DNA from 3 places in the Kosakonia calanthes genome. Region 3 is predicted to be linked to each of the others. Evidence: predicted binding sites of a transcription regulator. Region 3 holds the regulator's gene; each other region holds the start of a gene.
What was found. The regulator PurR, encoded in region 3, represses purine synthesis genes. The targets are predictions, from matches to a motif close to CANGCAAACGTTTGCNTG.
Positions count from the first base shown of each region.

Region 1: the regulator PurR is predicted to act here: its motif matches at 2,483-2,500, upstream of glyA (serine hydroxymethyltransferase).
Region 2: the regulator PurR is predicted to act here: its motif matches at 4,029-4,046, upstream of AAEY27_RS00545 (nucleobase:cation symporter-2 family protein).

Region 1 is NZ_CP151800.1:1,301,511-1,308,574, reverse strand. Features, by position in the region: gene rcnR (Ni(II)/Co(II)-binding transcriptional repressor RcnR) at 1-79, opposite strand, end outside; gene AAEY27_RS06175 (nickel/cobalt efflux protein RcnA) at 221-1,069, shown strand; gene glyA (serine hydroxymethyltransferase) at 1,117-2,370, opposite strand; gene hmpA (NO-inducible flavohemoprotein) at 2,689-3,879, shown strand; gene glnB (nitrogen regulatory protein P-II) at 3,918-4,256, opposite strand; gene glrR (two-component system response regulator GlrR) at 4,331-5,668, opposite strand; gene qseG (two-component system QseEF-associated lipoprotein QseG) at 5,665-6,399, opposite strand; gene qseE (two component system sensor histidine kinase QseE/GlrK) at 6,396-7,064, opposite strand, start outside.
Region 2 is NZ_CP151800.1:141,860-148,923, reverse strand. Features, by position in the region: gene spoT (bifunctional GTP diphosphokinase/guanosine-3',5'-bis pyrophosphate 3'-pyrophosphohydrolase) at 1-1,194, shown strand, start outside; gene trmH (tRNA (guanosine(18)-2'-O)-methyltransferase TrmH) at 1,199-1,888, shown strand; gene recG (ATP-dependent DNA helicase RecG) at 1,892-3,973, shown strand; gene AAEY27_RS00545 (nucleobase:cation symporter-2 family protein) at 4,098-5,483, shown strand; gene AAEY27_RS00540 (AsmA family protein) at 5,606-7,064, shown strand, end outside.
Region 3 is NZ_CP151800.1:2,658,109-2,665,172, reverse strand. Features, by position in the region: gene punC (purine nucleoside transporter PunC) at 1-1,151, opposite strand, end outside; gene punR (DNA-binding transcriptional activator PunR) at 1,263-2,174, shown strand; gene purR (HTH-type transcriptional repressor PurR) at 2,194-3,219, opposite strand; gene AAEY27_RS12455 (YnhF family membrane protein) at 3,517-3,606, shown strand; gene AAEY27_RS12450 (MFS transporter) at 3,781-4,965, shown strand; gene sodB (superoxide dismutase [Fe]) at 5,008-5,589, opposite strand; gene AAEY27_RS12440 (C40 family peptidase) at 5,714-6,550, opposite strand; gene AAEY27_RS12435 (Grx4 family monothiol glutaredoxin) at 6,846-7,064, shown strand, end outside.

The DNA of each region.
Region 1 (7,064 bases), 1.4 Mb from region 3:
TCTTCAGAGCGCCCACCTGCCCTTCAATTTTGCTCGCCCGCGCTTTCAGCTTTTTTTTATCCCGAATGGTATGCGACATACAAACCTCAATCGACTGTGCGTAAACGAGCGTTAGCATACCACGCATCAACTGGGGGGAGTTTAATTCTACTGGGAGGTAGTATTTTTTACTGGGGGGGAGTAGATTTGAGCGCACTTAAAAGTTACGAGAACGTCTCTCATGAATGACTTCACCACACTTTTTCAGCAAGGGAATGCCTGGTTTTTTATCCCCAGCGCAATACTTCTCGGCGCCCTGCACGGCCTGGAACCGGGTCACTCAAAAACCATGATGGCGGCGTTTATCATCGCCATCAAAGGCACTATCAAACAAGCCATTATGCTGGGGCTGGCCGCCACGCTGTCGCACACAATTGTGGTGTGGTTAATCGCCCTCGGCGGCATGTATCTCAGCAATAAATTTACGGCGCAAGCGGTGGAACCCTGGCTGCAACTGGTTTCCGCAGTGGTAATTATTTCAACCGCCGCGTGGATGTTCAGGCGTACCTGGCAAGGGGAAAGTGGCTGGCACGCCGGGCATCATCACGCTCATCACCATCATCAGGCGAAGATCCTCCAGCCGCAGCCATCTGTTGTTGTGCAGGGGCAACCCGCGATCCTGTCGATCCGCAAAATGGCGCCACAGGAGGCGTATCAGGATGCGCACGAACTGGCGCACGCAAGGGATATCGAACGGCGTTTTACCGGCAGCGAGGTGACCAACGGGCAGATCCTGCTATTCGGTTTGACCGGCGGGTTAATCCCCTGCCCGGCGGCGATCACGATTTTGCTGATCTGTATTCAGTTGAAGGCGATAACGCTAGGCGCGACGCTGGTGATTTGTTTCAGTATTGGCCTGGCGCTGACGCTGGTGGCGGTTGGTGTGGGAGCGGCAATCAGTGTGCAACAAGCGGCGAAACGCTGGTCCGGCTTTAATACCCTCGCCCGCAAAGCGCCCTATTTTTCCAGCGTATTGATAGCACTTGTCGGTGTGTATATGGGCGTTCACGGCTATGCCGGGCTGCAATAAGCCAAAAAAAGCCCGCTTGATAAAGCGGGCTTATTGCTACCTGAATCTTATGCGTAAACCGGGAAACGGGCGCAGATATCCAGTACTTTCTGTTTGGTGCGCTCAATGACCGCTTCGTCATTGATGCTATCCAACACGTCACACATCCAGCCAGCCAGCTCTTTCACTTCCGCTTCTTTAAAACCACGACGCGTTACCGCCGGGCTACCGATGCGGATACCGGAAGTGACAAACGGGCTTTTCGGATCGTTCGGTACGCTGTTTTTGTTAACGGTGATGTTCGCACGGCCCAGCGCGGCATCTGCTTCTTTACCGGTCAGGTTTTTGTCGACCAGATCGAGCAGGAACAGGTGGTTGTCGGTACCGCCAGAAACCACTTTGTAGCCACGGTTCAGGAACACTTCCACCATCGCTTTGGCGTTTTTCGCAACCTGCTGCTGGTAGGTTTTGAACTCCGGTTCCATCGCTTCTTTCAATGCGACCGCTTTACCGGCAATCACGTGCATCAGCGGGCCGCCCTGGCCGCCAGGGAACACAGCGGAGTTCAGTTTTTTATACAGATCTTCGCTACCGCCTTTCGCCAGGATCAGGCCGCCACGCGGGCCTGCCAGGGTTTTGTGGGTAGTGGTGGTAACAACGTGCGCGTGCGGAACCGGGTTCGGGTAAACGCCTGCGGCAACCAGACCGGCAACGTGCGCCATATCGACGAACAGGTAAGCCCCGATGCTGTCGGCGATTTCGCGCATTTTTGCCCAATCAACCACGCCGGAATAAGCGGAGAAGCCACCGATGATCATTTTCGGTTTGTGTTTCTGCGCTTGCTCGTTCAGGTCGTTGTAATCAATGTGGCCGGTTTCGTCGATGCCGTAAGGCACAATGTTGTAAAGCTTGCCGGAGAAGTTAACCGGGGAACCATGCGTAAGGTGACCGCCGTGCGCCAGGTTCATACCAAGTACGGTATCGCCCGGCTCCAGAAGAGAAGTGTAAACCGCGAAGTTAGCCTGAGAACCGGAGTGCGGCTGCACGTTGGCATAATCCGCGCCGAACAGCTCTTTCGCGCGATCGATTGCCAGTTGTTCAACGATATCAACGTATTCGCAACCGCCGTAATAGCGTTTGCCTGGGTAACCTTCAGCGTATTTGTTCGTCAGCTGAGAACCCTGAGCCTGCATTACACGCGGGCTGGTGTAGTTTTCGGAGGCGATAAGTTCAATGTGTTCTTCCTGACGTACTTTCTCCTGCTCCATAGCCTGCCACAGTTCGGCATCATAATCGGCAATGTTCATTTCACGCTTTAACATCCGCATCTCCTGACTCAGCTAACAAAAACAACTCTAAATGAGGGCCCAATTTCGGGAACGGCTGACAGTATAACTGATTAATATTCTGATAACAGGTCTTGACAAAGGTTTTTGCGCAAACGATTGGCTCCGCGCCACACAAGGGTTTGAGCGATAACATACTTCGCCATTTAAGCGGATTTCTTTTCAGGTTTGTGATGCAACTTCTTCACGATGAAACTCTTCGCCGCGGGGGCGTTCTCTTTACAACTATCGGCTGAAGATTATAAGATGCATTTAAAATACAACTTTAAATCATCATTTGTTAAGGAAGCACTCATGCTCGACGCGCAAACCATCGCTACGGTGAAGGCCACCCTTCCCCTGCTCGCCGCGACTGGCCCCAAACTGACCGCCCATTTTTATGATCGGATGTTTACCCACAATCCCGAGTTAAAAGAGATTTTCAACATGAGCAACCAGCGCAATGGCGATCAGCGTGAAGCGCTGTTTAATGCCATTGCGGCGTATGCCAGCAATATCGACAATCTCGCCGCGCTGTTACCAGCGGTTGAGAAAATCGCCCAGAAGCACACCAGTTTCCAGATTCAGCCACAGCAATATGACATTGTCGGTGCGCATCTGCTGGCGACGCTGGATGAAATGTTCAGCCCAGGGCAGGAAGTATTAGAGGCATGGGGGAAAGCCTATGGCGTGCTGGCGGGTGTGTTTATCAACCGCGAAGCGCAGATTTACACCGAGCACGCCGAAAAACCGGGTGGTTGGCAAGGGACTCGTGCCTTCCGTTTAGTGGAAAAAACGCCGCAAAGCGCGCTGATCACCAGTTTTGAATTTGCGCCAGTGGACGGCCAACCCGTTGCGGCTTACCAGCCAGGCCAGTATCTCGCTATCTGGCTGAAACCTGACGGTTTTGTCCATCAGGAAATCCGTCAATATTCACTGACTCGTCAGCCGAACGGCAAAAGTTACCGCATCGCGGTAAAACGTGAAGATGGTGGCCAGGTATCGAATTGGTTGCATAACGACGCAAAACCGGGCGATATCGTGCATCTGGCCGCGCCAGCCGGGGATTTCTTTATGGATGTCGCCGCCAACGCGCCAGTGACGCTGATTTCCGCGGGCGTGGGTCAAACACCGATGTTAGCGATGCTAAATGTGCTGGCGCAATCACAGCACAGCGCGCAGGTGAACTGGTTCCATGCTGCTGAAAACGGCGAAGTTCATGCTTTTGCCGACGAAGTAAACCAGCTCGGCGCTGCGCTGCCGCGTTTTTATCAGCATGTCTGGTATCGCCAGCCAAATGCAGCGGATGAAAAAGCCGGGTGTTTTCACAGTACGGGTTTGATGGATTTAATGTCGCTGGAAGGGAATTTTAGTGACCCGGCGATGCAGTTTTACCTGTGCGGCCCGGTTGGGTTTATGCAGTTTGCGGCGCAACAATTGGTCACGCTGGGAATTGCCAAAGAGCACATTCACTACGAATGCTTTGGTCCACATAAAGTGCTGTAACGCGAGATTCCCTCACCCGGCGGGGTGAGGGAGAAATATCAGATGGCGGCGTCGTCTTCTTCGCCAGTACGAATACGTACCACGCGCGCGACGTCAAAGACGAAGATTTTACCGTCGCCGATTTTGCCGGTCTGCGCGGTACGAATAATGGTGTCGACGCAGGTATCAACGATATCGTCGGTCACCACGATCTCAATTTTCACTTTCGGCAGAAAATCCACCATATATTCTGCGCCACGGTACAGTTCGGTGTGGCCTTTCTGGCGACCAAAACCTTTCACTTCCGTTACCGTCATCCCGGTGATGCCGACTTCAGCCAGGGCTTCACGTACATCATCCAGTTTGAAAGGTTTAATAATCGCATCAATCTTTTTCATGGTCGTTCCTTACACGTTCTTGCCAATCTGCTGCATCGTAATCGGTTGCTCACAGTACCATAATCATTTCGCCTTTACTCTTTAAAGTCATTGGCGTCCAACTCATGGCGCGAGAGTAATTTGTAAAATTCAGTGCGGTTGCGCCCGGCCATTCGCGCGGCGTGCGTCACGTTACCTTTGGTGATTTGCAGCAGCTTGCGCAGATAGTTGAGTTCGAACTGATTGCGCGCTTCGACAAAGGTCGGTAACGCGGTGTTCTCCCCTTCCAGCGCCTGTTCCACCAGCGCATCGCTGATCACCGGCGAAGAGGTCAGCGCCACGCATTGCTCAATCACGTTAACCAATTGGCGCACGTTTCCGGGCCAACTGGCGGTCATCAGGCGTTTCATGGCGTCGGTCGAAAAGGCGCGGACAAACGGTTTGTGCCGATCCGCCGACTGGCGCAGCAGGTGGTTTGCCAGTAGGGGAATATCTTCCGCGCGTTCAGAGAGCGCCGGGATTTTCAGGCTCACCACATTCAGACGATAGTAGAGATCTTCACGAAACTCGCCGCGCGCCATCGCTTCCGGTAAGTCACGGTGCGTCGCCGAAATAATCCGCACGTTGATATCAATATCGCGATTGCTGCCAAGCGGACGCACTTTGCGCTCCTGCAAAACGCGTAACAATTTGACCTGCAAAGGAATCGGCATATCGCCAATCTCATCCAGGAAAAGCGTGCCACCTTCTGCGGCCTGGAAAAGCCCTTCCCGGCTGCTCACAGCGCCCGTAAACGCGCCGCGAGCATGACCAAACAGTTCTGATTCCAGAAGTTGTTCCGGCAACGCGCCGCAGTTGATGGCGATAAATGCGCTTTTACTGCGCGGGCTGGCGGTGTGAATGGCCTGCGCCAGAATCTCTTTCCCGGTCCCGCTTTGGCCGTTGATCAGCACGCTGACATCCGATTGCGCGACCATCCGCGCCTGCTCGAGCAGACGCAACATCGCCGGGCTGCGGGTGACAATGGTTTCACGCCATTGATCGTCACTCGCCGACCCGCTGTGTTCCAGCGCATCATCGATGGCTTTATACAGCGCGTCTTTATCGACCGGTTTGGTCAGGAAGCTGAACACGCCTTGCTGCGTGGCAGCGACCGCGTCCGGAATCGAACCGTGCGCCGTCAGGATAATCACCGGCATGCCCGGCTGCACACGTTGGATTTCGGCGAACAACTGCATGCCATCCATCTCGTCCATGCGCAAATCGCTGATCACGAGGTCAATCTTTTCACGCCCGAGAATGCGTAGCCCTTCCTGCCCGCTTTCTGCGGTGACAATGCTGTAGCCCTCGCTGGTGAGGCGCAGCCCCAGCAGTTTGAGCAGGCCAGGATCGTCATCCACCAGCAATAAGTGGGCAGGTTTGCGGCTCGTCATGGTTTCACGTCCTCTTGATTCCCGTCGCTTTTGGACGGGTGTGTGCTATCCGGCAGATCGGTGGCGGCAGGTTTGCGCGTGGAGAGACGCCGTTCGATATCGGTGAGGTTCTCCAGCTTGCGCGTGGTGGTTTCCAGTTGCTCGCGCAAAAATTGTTGCTGCTGGCGCAGGCTGTCCAGCTCGCTATCGGTAGATTGTTGCAACTTGCCGTAGCGGCTGCGCTCTTCCGATAACTGTAACTGCGCTATTTCCCCATCGCGCCATAGCTGGAATATCGGGCGCACTTGCGCGGGAATGGACGGGCTGAGGGCATCCAGCCGCTCGGTGTAATCCCGGCGTTCCAGCGGCGAGATTTTAGCGTTCGACAATAAAATGCCGCGCCGGAATGTCGCCTGCCAGTTATTGTCCGACCACGAACGCGCTTCGGCGCGCGCAGAAGCGGGCAATAAGCGCTGAGCGCAGTCCATCCCGCGTAGCCAGTAAAGCGGGTTGCTGTCGACGTTTTCGCCGGACAGCGACCAAATTTCATTGCAATCCGTAGAGAGAAAATCAGCCAATTGATGCTCAGGGAGCCGTTCTTCCTGGTTGTCATGGATGGCGCTTTGCGGCGTTTGCGTCACGCATCCGGCCAGTAACAGGCAGGGAAGCGCGCGAAGCCAGGTGTTTTGCTGTGCGATCGCGTTAACAACGCGGGAAAAAACATGCGACATACTCACCAGTTTTAGATTCATTTAGTGGATTTTTCCGGCGCATTGAGCGGTAACTCAATACGGAAACAGACATCAGCCTTGCTGTCAGTGACCAGATGCAATTCGCCATGCATGCGGCGAATACAATCTCTGGCAATACTTAACCCCAGCCCGCTGCCTTTAACAGCCCCTTTTCGTTGGTGACTTCCCTGATAAAAGGGCTCAAAAATCATTTCGCGTTCCGCTTCAGGAATCGATGTGCCGGTGTTCGCCACATCGATACAGAGCCGCGCGCCGGCGAGATAACTGTGGAGATAAATGTTACCGGATTCAGCACCATAGTGCACCGCGTTGGAGTAAAGATTATCCAGTACGCTCATCAGTAACATCGGCTCCGCCTGGCAAGTCGCTGCTTCCAGGGCGACATCGGTATGCATCATTTTAGCTCGCGCCGGCAAACTATGGGCGGAGATCACCATATCGACCAGCGGCGCTAAATCAACCTGCTCAAGCTCAACTGCGCCATCTGCCAGTTTGCGGTTGTAATCAAGCAGTTGCTCAATCAGTTTTTGCAGATTTCGGCTGCTGGCATCAAGAATTTCCACCACCTCTTTTTGTTCCGCCGAGAGCGGCCCAACGACCTGATCGGCGAGCAATTCCGTGCCTTCGCGCATGCTGGCGAGCGGCGTTTTGAGTTCGTGTGAGAT
Region 2 (7,064 bases), 2.3 Mb from region 3:
ACTTCAATGATTGGCCCGCACGGCGTGCCGGTTGAGGTGCAGATCCGTACCGAAGATATGGATCAAATGGCAGAGATGGGGGTTGCCGCGCACTGGGCTTATAAAGAGCACGGTGAGAGCAGCACCACCGCACAAATCCGCGCGCAGCGTTGGATGCAAAGCCTGTTGGAACTGCAACAAAGCGCCGGTAGCTCATTTGAATTTATCGAAAGCGTTAAATCTGATCTTTTCCCCGATGAGATTTATGTTTTCACCCCGGAAGGCCGCATTGTCGAACTTCCCGCTGGCGCGACGCCGGTGGATTTCGCTTATGCGGTTCACACGGATATTGGCCATGCCTGCGTTGGCGCACGCGTCGATCGCCAGCCGTATCCGCTGTCGCAGTCGCTCTCCAGCGGCCAGACAGTAGAGATTATTACCGCGCCGGGCGCTCGCCCAAATGCCGCCTGGCTGAATTTTGTCGTCAGCTCGAAAGCGCGCGCCAAAATCCGCCAGATGCTGAAAAACCTCAAGCGCGATGACTCGGTAAGCCTGGGTCGCCGTTTGTTGAATCACGCGCTGGGCGGTAGCCGCAAGCTGGCGGAAATCCCGCCGGAACATATTCAGAGCGAACTGGACCGCATGAAACTGGCCTCACTTGACGACTTGCTGGCAGAAATCGGTCTCGGCAACGCCATGAGCGTCGTGGTGGCGAAAAACTTGCAGCAAGGGGAAGCCGTACAAGCAACGCAAGCACCGTCCAACGCCAATGGCCATCTGCCAATTAAAGGCGCTGACGGGGTGCTTATCACCTTCGCCAAATGCTGTCGCCCAATCCCTGGCGACCCGATTGTCGCCCACGTCAGCCCCGGTAAAGGGCTGGTTATCCACCATGAGTCCTGCCGTAATATCCGTGGCTACCAGAAAGAGCCTGAGAAATTTATGGCCGTAGAGTGGGACACAGAGACCGCGCAGGAATTTATCACCGAGATCAAGGTGGATATGTTCAACCATCAAGGCGCGCTGGCTAACCTGACGGCAGCCATTAACACGGCCACTTCCAACATTCAGAGTCTGAATACCGAAGAGAAAGATGGTCGCGTTTACAGCGCTTTCATCCGTCTTACGGCGCGCGATCGCGTCCATCTGGCGAATATCATGCGTAAAATTCGTGTGATGCCGGATGTGATTAAAGTCACCCGCAACCGAAACTGATTTTATGAATGCACAGCGTTATGCGCGTATCCGCGAGATGCTCGCCAGGCGTCAGCCTGACCTGACTGTCTGCATGGAGCAGGTTCACAAACCTCATAACGTCTCTGCCATTATTCGCACGGCAGACGCCGTCGGCGTGCATGAAGTCCACGCCGTTTGGCCGGGCAACCGCATGCGCACCATGGCGTCTTCTGCGGCGGGCAGCAATAGCTGGGTGGAAGTCAAAACCCACCGCACCATCGCTGACGCGGTTGGCGTCCTGAAACAGCGTGGCATGCAAATCCTCGCCACTCACCTGTCTGCCAAAGCCGTCGACTTTCGAGAAATCGACTATACCCGCCCGACCTGTATTCTGATGGGTCAGGAGAAAACCGGGATCACCCAGGAAGCGCTGGAGCTCGCGGATCAGGACATCATCATCCCGATGATCGGCATGGTGCAGTCGTTGAACGTTTCTGTTGCCTCGGCACTTATCCTTTATGAAGCGCAACGCCAGCGGCAAAACGCCGGGATGTATCAGCGCGAAAACAGCATGCTGCCGGACGCCGAGCAACAACGTCTGTTGTTTGAAGGGGGTTACCCGGTGCTGGCAAGAGTCGCAAAACGCAAAGGCCTGCCCTACCCTCATGTGAATAATGAGGGGCAAATCGAAGCCGACCCAGCGTGGTGGGCCACTATGCAGGCCTCGGAGTAACCAATGAAAGGTAAGCTGCTCGATGCGGTGCCCCTGAGTTCGCTGACCGGCGTCGGCGCGGCGCAGAGCAGCAAACTGGCAAAAATCGGCTTGTATACCGTTCAGGATTTGCTTTTACATCTTCCGCTGCGCTACGAAGACCGCACTCAGCTTTACCCCATTGCTGATCTGTTGCCAGGCGTTTACGCCACGGTGGAAGGCGAAGTGCTGAACTGCAACATCACCTTTGGTGGTCGCCGGATGATGACCTGTCAGATCAGCGACGGTAGCGGCATCCTCACCATGCGCTTTTTCAACTTCAACGCGGCGATGAAAAACAGTCTTGCCACTGGCCGCCGTGTGCTGGCCTACGGCGAAGCAAAACGCGGGAAATACGGCGCGGAGATGATCCATCCGGAATACCGTGTGCAGGGCGATCTCAGCACGCCCGAATTGCAAGAAACGCTGACGCCGATTTACCCCACCACTGAAGGCGTCAAACAGGCAACGCTGCGCAAATTAACTGACCAGGCACTGGAACTGCTGGCAACCTGCGCCATCAGCGAACTGCTGCCGCCCGAGTTGGCGCAGGGCATGATGAGTCTGCCGGACGCGTTACACACCTTGCACCGCCCGCCGCCATCTTTGCAATTAAGCGATCTGGAGAGTGGCCAGCATCCTGCGCAACGTCGACTGATTCTGGAAGAGTTGCTGGCGCATAACCTGAGTATGCTGGCGCTGCGCGCCGGTGCGCAGCGTTACCATGCACAATCACTCTCCGCGAACGATACGCTGAAGCACAGCCTGCTGGCATCCCTACCTTTTAAACCGACGGGCGCGCAAGCGCGTGTAGTCGCCGAAATCGAGCGCGATATGGCACTCGATATTCCAATGATGCGCCTGGTTCAGGGTGATGTGGGTTCCGGTAAAACATTGGTTGCCGCCCTCGCAGCGCTGCGCGCGATTGCTAATGGCAAACAGGTGGCAATGATGGCCCCGACGGAATTACTGGCCGAGCAGCATGCCAACAATTTCCGCAACTGGTTCACCCCGCTCGGTATCGAAGTGGGCTGGCTGGCGGGCAAGCAGAAAGGTAAAGCACGTCTGGCACAGCAGGAAGCGATCGCCAGCGGTCAGGTTCAGATGGTGGTCGGCACGCACGCCATTTTCCAGGAACAGGTGCAGTTCAACGGCCTGGCGCTGGTGATCATTGATGAACAACACCGCTTCGGTGTCCACCAGCGGCTGGCGCTGTGGGAAAAAGGCCAGCTGCAGGGCTTTCACCCGCACCAGTTGATTATGACGGCAACGCCGATCCCGCGAACATTGGCGATGACCGCTTATGCCGATCTGGATACTTCGGTCATCGACGAGCTGCCGCCGGGGCGCACACCGGTCACTACCGTCGCCATTCCAGATACGCGCCGCAGCGAGATTATCGACCGCGTGCGCAGCGCCTGCACGGGGGAAGGCCGCCAGGCATATTGGGTCTGTACCTTGATTGAAGAGTCCGACCTGCTGGAAGCGCAGGCGGCAGAAGCGACCTGGGAAGAGCTCAAACTGGCGCTGCCGGAACTGAATGTCGGACTGGTGCATGGCCGCATGAAACCCGCTGAAAAACAGGCCGTTATGCAGGCATTCAAGCAGGGCGAATTGCACCTGCTGGTTGCCACCACGGTGATCGAAGTCGGCGTGGATGTCCCCAATTCCAGCCTGATGATTATCGAAAACCCGGAACGACTCGGCCTTGCGCAACTCCACCAGTTACGTGGCCGCGTTGGCCGTGGCGCGGTGGCCTCACATTGCGTGCTGCTGTACAAATCTCCGCTTTCCAAAACCGCGCAAAAACGTCTGCAAGTGCTGCGCGACAGCAATGACGGCTTTGTGATTGCGCAAAAAGACTTAGAAATCCGCGGCCCTGGCGAGTTACTCGGCACGCGCCAGACCGGCAATGCCGAATTCAAAGTGGCGGATTTGCTGCGCGATCAGGCAATGATCCCGGAAGTCCAGCGCGTTGCGCGCCATATTCATGAACGTTATCCGCAGCTGGCTGAAGCCTTAATTGATCGCTGGATGCCGGAAACAGAACGCTACTCTAACGCCTGATTTTTAGAACCTAACCCCGCGAAAACAACATCCCTTAGAAAAGTATGCTTTTAACATAGCAACCGTTTGCTTTTACCAAACAGTCCGATAAAATCAGCGCTTTTCCATCAGGGGATTGCTTGAGATGTCCGTAAACACCATCGAGTCCGAAAATGCGCAACCGGTTGCGCAGACGCAACCCAGCGAACTGATCTATCGCCTTGAAGACCGCCCGCCGCTGCCGCAAACCCTGTTTGCCGCGCTGCAACACCTGCTGGCGATGTTTGTTGGCGTTATCACGCCCGCGTTGTTGATTTGCCAGGCGCTGGGTTTGCCGGCTCAGGACACTCAGCACATCATCAGCATGTCGCTGTTCGCATCCGGCGTTGCTTCTATCATTCAAATCAAAGCCTGGGGTCCGGTGGGGTCCGGTCTGCTGTCGATTCAGGGCACCAGTTTCAACTTTGTTGCGCCATTGATTATGGGCGGAACCGCGCTGAAAACCGGCGGGGCGGATGTCCCCACGATGATGGCGGCACTGTTCGGCACCCTGATGCTGGCAAGTTGCACTGAAATGGTTATCTCGCGCATTCTGCCGCTGGCACGCCGCATTATTACCCCGCTGGTTTCCGGCGTGGTGGTGATGATTATCGGCCTGTCGCTGATTCAGGTAGGCCTGACTTCCGTCGGCGGTGGCTTCGCGGCAATGGGCAACCATACCTTCGGCGCACCGAAAAATCTGCTGCTGGCAGGGGTCGTGCTGGGGCTGATTATTCTGCTTAACCGCCAACGCAACCCGTACCTGCGTATTGCCTCGCTGGTGATCGCCATGGCGGCCGGGTATGTGCTGGCGATGTTTATGGGCATGCTGCCGGAATATAGCGCGCCGACCGACAACTTTATGGTGCCCACACCGCTCTATTACGGCCTGAGCATTGACTGGAGCCTGCTGCCGCCGCTGATGCTGGTGTTCATGATCACCTCGCTGGAAACCATCGGAGATATCACCGCGACGTCTGACGTTTCCGAGCAACCGGTCGCTGGCCCGCTGTATATGAAACGCCTGAAAGGCGGCGTACTGGCGAATGGCCTCAACTCCTTCGTTTCTGCGGTGTTCAATACCTTCCCGAACTCCTGCTTTGGCCAGAACAACGGCGTTATCCAGTTGACCGGCGTTGCCAGCCGCTACATCGGTTTCTTCATCGCGCTGATGCTGATCGTGCTCGGCCTGTTCCCAGCAGTGAGTGCGTTTGTACAGCAATTGCCGGAGCCGGTGCTAGGCGGCGCAACACTGGTTATGTTCGGCACCATCGCCGCATCCGGTGTGCGTATCGTCTCCCGCGAGCCGCTGAACCGCCGCGCGATCCTGATTATCGCGCTATCGCTGGCCGTGGGTCTGGGTGTTTCTCAACAGCCGCAAATCCTGCAATTCGCGCCGGACTGGCTGAAAAACCTGCTCTCTTCCGGCATTGCCGCAGGTGGTATCACCGCTATCGTATTGAATCTGATTTTTCCGCCAGAGAAAAACTGATTAACCCCGCGGCAATGGGGCGCCCCCCGTTGCCGCTGTCATCTCCTTTCATCATTCCGCCCTTGAGCATTGCGCATAAATCGTGCATAACTGCCTGATTGACACTTCGGGGATGGAAGATCATGAAATTTATTGGAAAGCTGCTACTTGTTGTCGTTATCGTCCTGCTTGTGGCGATGTTGACGTGCTATTTTCTGCTGCAAACGCGCTGGGGCGCGACACAGGTCAGCAAATGGGTAAGCGATAACAGCGACTACCACCTCACCTTTGAAGCGATGGATCACCGCTTCTCTTCCCCGTCGCATGTGTTGTTGAAAAATGTGAATTTCGGCCGCAAAGGCAAACCCGCCACGCTGGATGCGAAAATGGTTGATATTGGCCTGAGTAGCCGACAGTTGACCGATCCACTGCACGCCGACACCATTCTGTTACAGGATGGAACGCTGAATCTCTCCCCGGCCGCCGCGCCACTTCCTTTCAAATCTGACCGCCTGCAATTAAGCAATATGGCGTTTAACAGCCCGACCACCGGCTGGGATCTGAGTGCGCAGCGCGTTACCGGTGGCGTTGCGCCCTGGGAGCCCGTCGCGGGGAATGTGATTGGCAGTAAAGCGCAGATTCAGATGAGCGCCGGATCGCTGACGTTAAACGGCGTTCCTGCCAGTAATGTATTAATTCAGGGCAGTATCGATAAAGATGTGGTAACGCTCACCACCATTGGCGCGGATATGGCGCGAGGTTCGCTCACCGGCGATGCGCAACGCGGCGCAGATGGCAGTTGGGTGGTGAATAATTTGCGCCTCAATGATATCCGCCTGCAAAGTGATAAATCCCTGCTCGATTTCTTCGCGCCGCTCACCACTCTGCCTTCTCTGCAAATTGGCCGGGTAGAAGTAACGGATGCCCGCTTGCAAGGGCCGGAGTGGGCGGTGACCGATCTTGATTTGAGTTTGCGCAACCTGACGCTGGTGAAAGGCGACTGGAAAAGCGAAGACGGTCGGCTGTCGATGAATGCCAACGAGTTTATCTACGGATCGCTGCATCTGTTTGATCCCATTCTGAATGCCAACTTCTCGCCGCAGGGCATTGAGCTGCAACAGTTCACGTCGCGCTGGGAAAACGGCATGGTGCGCACTTCCGGTAACTGGTATCGCAACGGAAATGCACTGGTGCTGGACGACGCCGCTTTTGCCGGGCTGGAATACACGCTGCCGGATAACTGGAAACAGTTGTGGATGGATGAGCTACCGCCATGGCTGAACAGCCTGGTCCTGAAAAAATTCAGCGCGAGCCGTAACCTGGTGATTGATATCGACTCGACCTTCCCGTGGCAGCTTACGGCGCTGGATGGTTACGGCGACAACTTGCAACTGGTGCGTGAACGCCAATGGGGCGTGTGGGGCGGCTCAGCAAAACTGAATGCCGCTGCCGCGACATTTAACCGCGTGGATGTTCGCCGCCCATCATTGGCGCTTAACGCCAACAACAGCACGGTCAATGTCACCGAGTTGAGCGCGTTTACCGGCCAGGGCTTGCTGGAAACCAGAGCGGTGGTTGCGCAAACGCCGGATCGCCGCGTGA
Region 3 (7,064 bases):
TTCATCTGGCGTTGCAAGGAATAACCCAGCGCGGCAAGCAATACCATTGACAACATCACACTGGTGGTGGTCAGCAGCGGTGTGGCAATCAGCCACGACACCACCAGGCTCGCCAGAAAACAGAGCCCCAGTTGCAGCGTGTTTTGCAGCGCCGCTGCCCGGCCAGTCGCCTGTGGGAACGGGCGCAGCGCCTGCGCGACGACGATCGGGTAGATGGCACCGTTTGCCATCGCCATCACGCAGAACGGGATCAGCAGCGTGGTCAGGGTGACGCCAGACATAAAGCCGACAGCCCAGGTGGCAAGCACGCTTAATCCAAAGGCCGCCAGCAGCCACGGCAACAGGCGGGAGCCGTTCCATTTCTGCAAGGCCGCCCGGCAACCGTAACCGCCAATTAAGAAGGCGATGGTTTGCGGCACATAGCTCAGGCCAATAATCGACGGGCCATAACCCATTTCATGCAGGATAAATGGTGAGCCGGTCAGCCAGGCGAAAAAGCTGGCGGAGCAGGCGGCGTAGATAATCACATTGCCGCGATAATCGCGGGTACGCAGCAGGTCCATAAACGTCAGCGCCGGTTGCGGGTTCTCAACGTGTTTAACCGCAGGGCGCAGCCGGAAAGCCGGCACCATCAACACCAGCGTAATGATCAGCAGGGTGGCGAAAATGGCCTGCCAGGAGAGATGGGAGAGGATCCAGGCGCCGAGCAGCGGTGCCAGCGCCGGGGTTAACCCGACCAGCGGCATAATGGTGGCGAAAATGCGGTTAACGCGGTGCGCCGGATAATGGTCAGTCACCAGCGCTTGCCAGCTTACAGTGGCCGCGCAGACGCCCACTGCCTGCACAAAGCGCAGCACCAGCAGCAGTGTGGCATCGCGTATCCATAATGTACCCACGCAACCTAACGCGAAAATGGTCAACCCGATCAGCAGAATCGGTTTGCGTCCATAACGATCCGACAGCGGCCCCCACACCAGTTGCGCGATCGCGAACCCCGCCAGAAAGAGGCTGAGCGTGGCGCTGACCACGGCGGAAGAGGTTTGCAAATCTTGTTGTATTGCACTGAAAGCGGGCAGGTACATGTCGGTGGCTAAAAAGCCCAGCACGCTTAATCCCGCGAGCCAGACTAAAAATCCTTTGCCAGGTTGCATTATGGTTTCTCTTTGTTGCAGGTATTTAGGGGTGTCGAGTGTAAGGAGTGCAATAACAGTTGTGAAACGCTAATATTTGCGCATTGGTTTCAAAATTTTTGCAGGCAGATTATGTGGTCAGAATATTCCCTTGAAGTGGTTGATGCGGTGGCGCGCAATGGCAGTTTTAGCGGTGCGGCGCAAGAGTTGCATCGCGTGCCTTCTGCGGTGAGCTATACCGTTCGGCAACTGGAAGAGTGGCTGGCGGTTCCGCTGTTTGTGCGTCGCCATCGTGATGTAGAGTTAACGCCCGCAGGCGTCTGGTTTTTGAAAGAAGGGCGTTCTGTTATCAAAAAAATGCAGGTCACCCGCCAGCAGTGCCAGCAAATCGCCAATGGCTGGCGCGGGCAACTGGCGATCGCGGTGGACAATATCGTTAAACCTTCGCGCACGCGGCAGCTAATCGTTGATTTTTATCGCCATTTCAGTGATGTCGAATTACTGGTTTATCAGGAGGTGTTTAATGGCGTCTGGGATGCGCTTTCTGACGGACGCGTTGAGTTGGCGATTGGCGCAACGCAGGCCATTCCGGTCGGTGGACGTTATGCGTTTCGCGATATGGGCATGCTTAGCTGGAAATGCGTGGTTTCCAGTCAACATCCTTTGGCTGCAATGCCCGGCCCGCTAAGTGATGAGACGTTGCGCAACTGGCCTTCGCTGATTCAGGAAGATACGTCGCGTTCATTACCGAAACGCATTACCTGGCTGCTGGATAACCAAAAACGCGTGATTGTCCCGGATTGGGAATCGTCGGAAGCCTGTCTCTCGGCGGGGCTGTGTGTGGGCATGGTGCCGGCGCATTTTGCCAGACCGTGGTTGGATAGCGGAGCCTGGGTGGCGCTCGAACTGGAAAACCCGTTTCCGGATGCGGCTTGCTGCCTGACATGGCAACAAAACGAGGCATCGCCCGCCTTAAATTGGCTGCTGGAGTACCTGGGAGATAGCGAAACGCTGAACAGTGAATGGTTGCGGGAGCCGGAGTAACGGCCCCCGCGAAAGAAGATTAACGGCGGTAGTCGCGGAACGGGCCATCGGCCACCGAGCGGCGCTCTACCAGGCGCGGATGCACCTCAATCGATTGCGACTCTTCACGTTTGTTGACGATGCGGTCAAGCAACATGGTAAAGGCGGTTTCACCCAATGAATCTTTCGGCTGATGAATCGTCGTCAACGCTGGCGTGAAGAAGCGAGAGTTGCGCACATTGTCATAACCGATAACCGAAATATCCTGCGGTACGCGTAAACCCATCTCATCAGCGGCGCACAGTGCGCCCATCGCCATAATATCACCGCCGCAAAAAACGGCGGTAGGGCGGTGCGACTGGCCGAGGATCTGCTGCATGGCGCGGTAACCAGATTCCGGTTCGAAGTCGCCCTGCACAATCCAGTTTTCCGGGACGGAAATCATGGCTTCTTCCATCGATTTCATAAAGCCCGCCAGACGGCCTGCGCCGGTATTACGCTCCAGCGGGCCGGGGATCACGCCGATATCGCGATGCCCGCGTTCAATAAGATAGCGGCCTGCCATATAACCGCCTTCGAAGGCGTTATCAATGACAGAATCGGTAAAATCGGCTTTTGCTTCGCCCCAGTCCATCACCACCATCGGAATGTGGCGATACTCTTCCAGCATGCTTAAAACAGATTCGGGATATTCAGAGCACATAACCAACAGGCCGTCGACGCGTTTTTGCGCCATCATCGACAAATAAGCGCGCTGTTTTTCGTGGCTATTCCATGCGTTACCCAGAATCAGGGTGTAGCCTTTCTGGAAACATTTCTTTTCGACAGCTTCGATGATTTCGGCAAAATAGGCCGCTTCGCTGCTGGTGGCCAATAAACCGATAGATTTTGTGTGATTGACTTTCAAACTGCGCGCCACGGCGCTCGGCGAATAGTGCAGTTCTTTGATCGCGGCCCACACGGCGTTGCGCGTCTCTTCGGCGACGAAGCGTGTTTTGTTAATTACATGTGATACGGTTGTAGTGGAAACGTTTGCTCGTTTCGCGACGTCTTTAATCGTTGCCATCAGATATTACTCCAGACCATATCGTAAGCTCCTGATAATACTTAAGGTAAACGTTTGCCTTTAAACACCCTGAACTCAGCAAAAAGAGTGCGGTACGCCGGGAAAACGACACTGGACGTCAGGAGGGGAGTCAATGGCCGGTACGCTTATAAATTTAGCGTCGAATTTTGTCTTATCTTGAGCAAAAGGGGAAGAGTTAAAACGATTCTCCCTCTAATTCCCGCAAGATTTTTAGGATAATTTGTGCAAAAATGCGCTATCTCACTTTTTGTGGGGAAATTAAAAGGAGAGAAATTGATGAGCACCGATCTTAAGTATTCATTATTCACCACCGTCATCGTTCTGGGTCTGATTGTTTTCGGCGCGCTGACCGCAGCACTGCATTGATCTATCGCGAGGGAGAGCTTTCTCCCTCGGTTTTCCTGCCTTATCTCCTGCATTTGTATCTGTTGCGCAATAATCTTTTGTCATTCAGCTAACTTCTAATTTATGTGACAGCTGTCATACTTTTGTCTTCAACGACAGAGTCGAGCGTCGGCATGTCATTTTCGGAGCCAAAATATGAAAATTAATTTCCCTTTGCTGTCCCTGGCTATCGGTGCCTTCGGTATCGGTACTACGGAGTTTTCCCCAATGGGATTACTGCCGGTGATTGCCCGCGGCGTTGACGTTTCCATTCCGGCGGCAGGGATGTTGATTAGCGCATACGCTATCGGCGTGATGGTCGGCGCCCCCCTGATGACGCTGCTGCTGTCGCATCGCGGTCGTCGTAACGCGCTGATCTTTTTGATGTCTATTTTTACCTTGGGTAACGTGTTGTCGGCCATTGCGCCAGACTACTCCACATTAATGCTCGCCCGCATCGTTACCAGCCTGAACCACGGCGCATTCTTCGGCCTCGGTTCGGTGGTGGCCGCAAGCGTGGTTGCGAAAGAAAAACAGGCCAGCGCAGTCGCCACCATGTTTATGGGGCTGACCATCGCTAATATCGGCGGCGTGCCTGCCGCTACCTGGCTGGGTGAAACCATCGGCTGGCGCATGTCATTTATGGCCACTGCCGGACTGGGCGTGATTGCTATGTTGAGCCTGTTCTTCTCTCTGCCAAAAGGCGGCGCGGGTGCGCGTCCGGATGTCCGCAAAGAGCTGTCAGTACTGATGCGTCCGCAGGTTCTCTCTGCGTTACTGACCACCGTGCTGGGTGCTGGAGCCATGTTTACGCTCTATACCTATATCTCTCCGGTACTGCATACCATTACTCATGCTACGCCGGTATTTGTTACCGCCATGCTGGTACTGATTGGTGTGGGCTTCTCGATTGGTAACTATCTCGGTGGGAAACTGGCGGACCGCTCTGTTACCGGCACGCTGAAAGGCTTCCTGGTGCTGCTGATTGCGATCATGCTGGCCATCCCGTTCCTGGCGCGCAGTGAAATTGGCGCAGCCATCAGCATGGTGGTGTGGGGCGCGGCGACCTTTGCGGTGGTTCCGCCGTTGCAGATGCGTGTGATGCGCGTTGCGCATGAAGCGCCGGGCCTGTCGTCTTCGGTTAACATCGGTGCCTTTAACCTCGGTAACGCCCTGGGTGCAGCGGCAGGTGGTGCGGTGATTTCTGGCGGTCTGGGGTATGCGTTTGTATCGGTGATGGGCGCAATCATCGCCGGATCGGGTTTGTTGGTGGTGCTGCTTACCAGCCGTACTCAGCCAGAAACTGCCTGTGCGACGCTGAATAACAAATTGAATCAATAAGAAGGAGGGGCTTGCCCCTCCTTTTTTTATGCAACAAAAAGGTTATGCGGCAAAATTTTTTGTCACGAACGCCCAGTTAACCAGCGCCCAAAAATGCTCAAGGTAGCTCGGACGAGCGTTACGGTAATCAATGTAATAGGCATGTTCCCACACATCGATCGTTAACAACGGTGTCGCATCCGTCGTCAGAGGCGTACCGGCGTTAGACGTCGAAACAATCGCCAGTGTGCCATCCGCGTTTTTCACCAGCCATGTCCAGCCTGCACCGAAGTTTTTCACTGCCGCGTCGGTAAACTGCGCTTTGAACTCGGCGAAACTGCCAAAGGATTGGGCAATCGCCGTTGCCAGTTCGCCTGTTGGCTCACCACCAGCGTTAGGTGCCAGGCAGTTCCAGTAAAAGCTATGGTTCCAGACCTGCGCAGCATTGTTGAAAATGCCGCCTTCGCTGTTCTTCACAATCGCTTCCAGCGTTTGGCCTTCAAAAGCGGTACTTTTGATCAGGTTATTGAGATTGGTGACATACGTTTGATGGTGCTTGCCATAATGGTATTCCAGCGTTTCCGCCGAAATGTGCGGCATCAGGGCGTCTTTGGCATACGGTAATGCGGGTAGTTCGAACGACATTGCTGCTCTCCTTTATTCTTGTCATACACTCAATAGCCCTACTGAGTGTGCGGCTAGGGTAGCAGAATAAAAGGACTGACCAAAGAGAGCGTTACCTGCCGCACGTGCGGCAGGTAAGGGAGGATTAACGGATGGTTTTCGGCGTAACGACGCGGCGTGCGCCGACATAATGGCGCTGCCAGTAATCTTCGCTTAACGAGGTCACCTGAATGTCCTGGCCGCTGCGCGGAGACTGAATGAATTTGCCATTACCAACATACACGCCAACGTGATCGGCAGTACCGCGACCCTGGGTGCGGAAGAACACCAGATCGCCGCTTTCCAGTTCAGCCACGTTAACCGGTGAAGCATCACGCAGGTGATACATTTCATTGGCCGTGCGTGGAATACGGAATTTCACCAGATCTTTATACGCGTAATAAACCAGGCCGCTGCAATCGAAACCGGTGCTCGGTGACGTACCGCCCCAGTGATAAGGTTTGCCAATTTGATTCATCAATTTGGACATCGCGGTTTTCTGCGCTTTCTGAATTCGCACTTTATGAATATCGGCGAGTGTTGCAGATTGGGTGCTTTTGACTTTAATGCAGTGAGGCTTGTGGCCTTTGCGCGTCGTACATTTTTCAGTCCAGGTAATGGAAGCCGTTTTGGCTGTGTTGGATACTTTACGACGCGAGGTGAGTTTGCTGGCTTTATTGCTGGTGGAAACTTTTTTGGTCGACGAAGACTTTTTCGTCTCCGTGGTTTTTTTGATGGTTGTTTTTTTTACCGAACTGCGGCTGCTTTTCTTTGCTGTTTTTTGTGATGTGTTTTTTTTCTTACGTTCGGATGCTTTCGCCAGATGTGTTTTTTGCACGGCCGAGGTTGGCGCCTGTTCAGATGCGCTCGCTAATGGCGTGAAAGACAACGTGGTGAACAACAAAGCACAGAGCGTGATTGAAGCTTTAGGTATCCGCGCCACTGAGCAATCCCCTGTTAGGGCAGGCATATATAATGCTTGCGTATGATTTTCAAAACTCGTCGATTCTAATCTATAAAAAGCCCAAAAGTTAATACTGTTTTTGCATCTAAAACTGCGTTTCGTTAACGAGCGCAAAAAAAAGCAGCAAAACGTTTCTCTGCGCTCAAAGCTTAAGCAGCAAACGGCCGCCAAATCAGAAAAGCATGAAGCGTGAACAAAATGTTATTTTCCGTTGCGGCCCTGACCCGCTACAATATCCGACTCTGCCGTAGAAGAAGTTGAAGGAAGCAAGACCATGAGTGAAACTCTTGAAAAAATTCAGCGCCAGATCGCTGAAAACCCGATCCTGCTGTACATGAAAGGCTCTCCGAAACTGCCAAGCTGCGGTTTCTCTGCTCAGGCTGTACAAGCGCTCTCTGCGTGCGGCGAGCGTTTTGCGTATGTTGATATTCTGCAAAACCCGGATATCCGCGCCGAGCTGCCGAAATACGCGAACTGGCCGACCTTCCCGCAA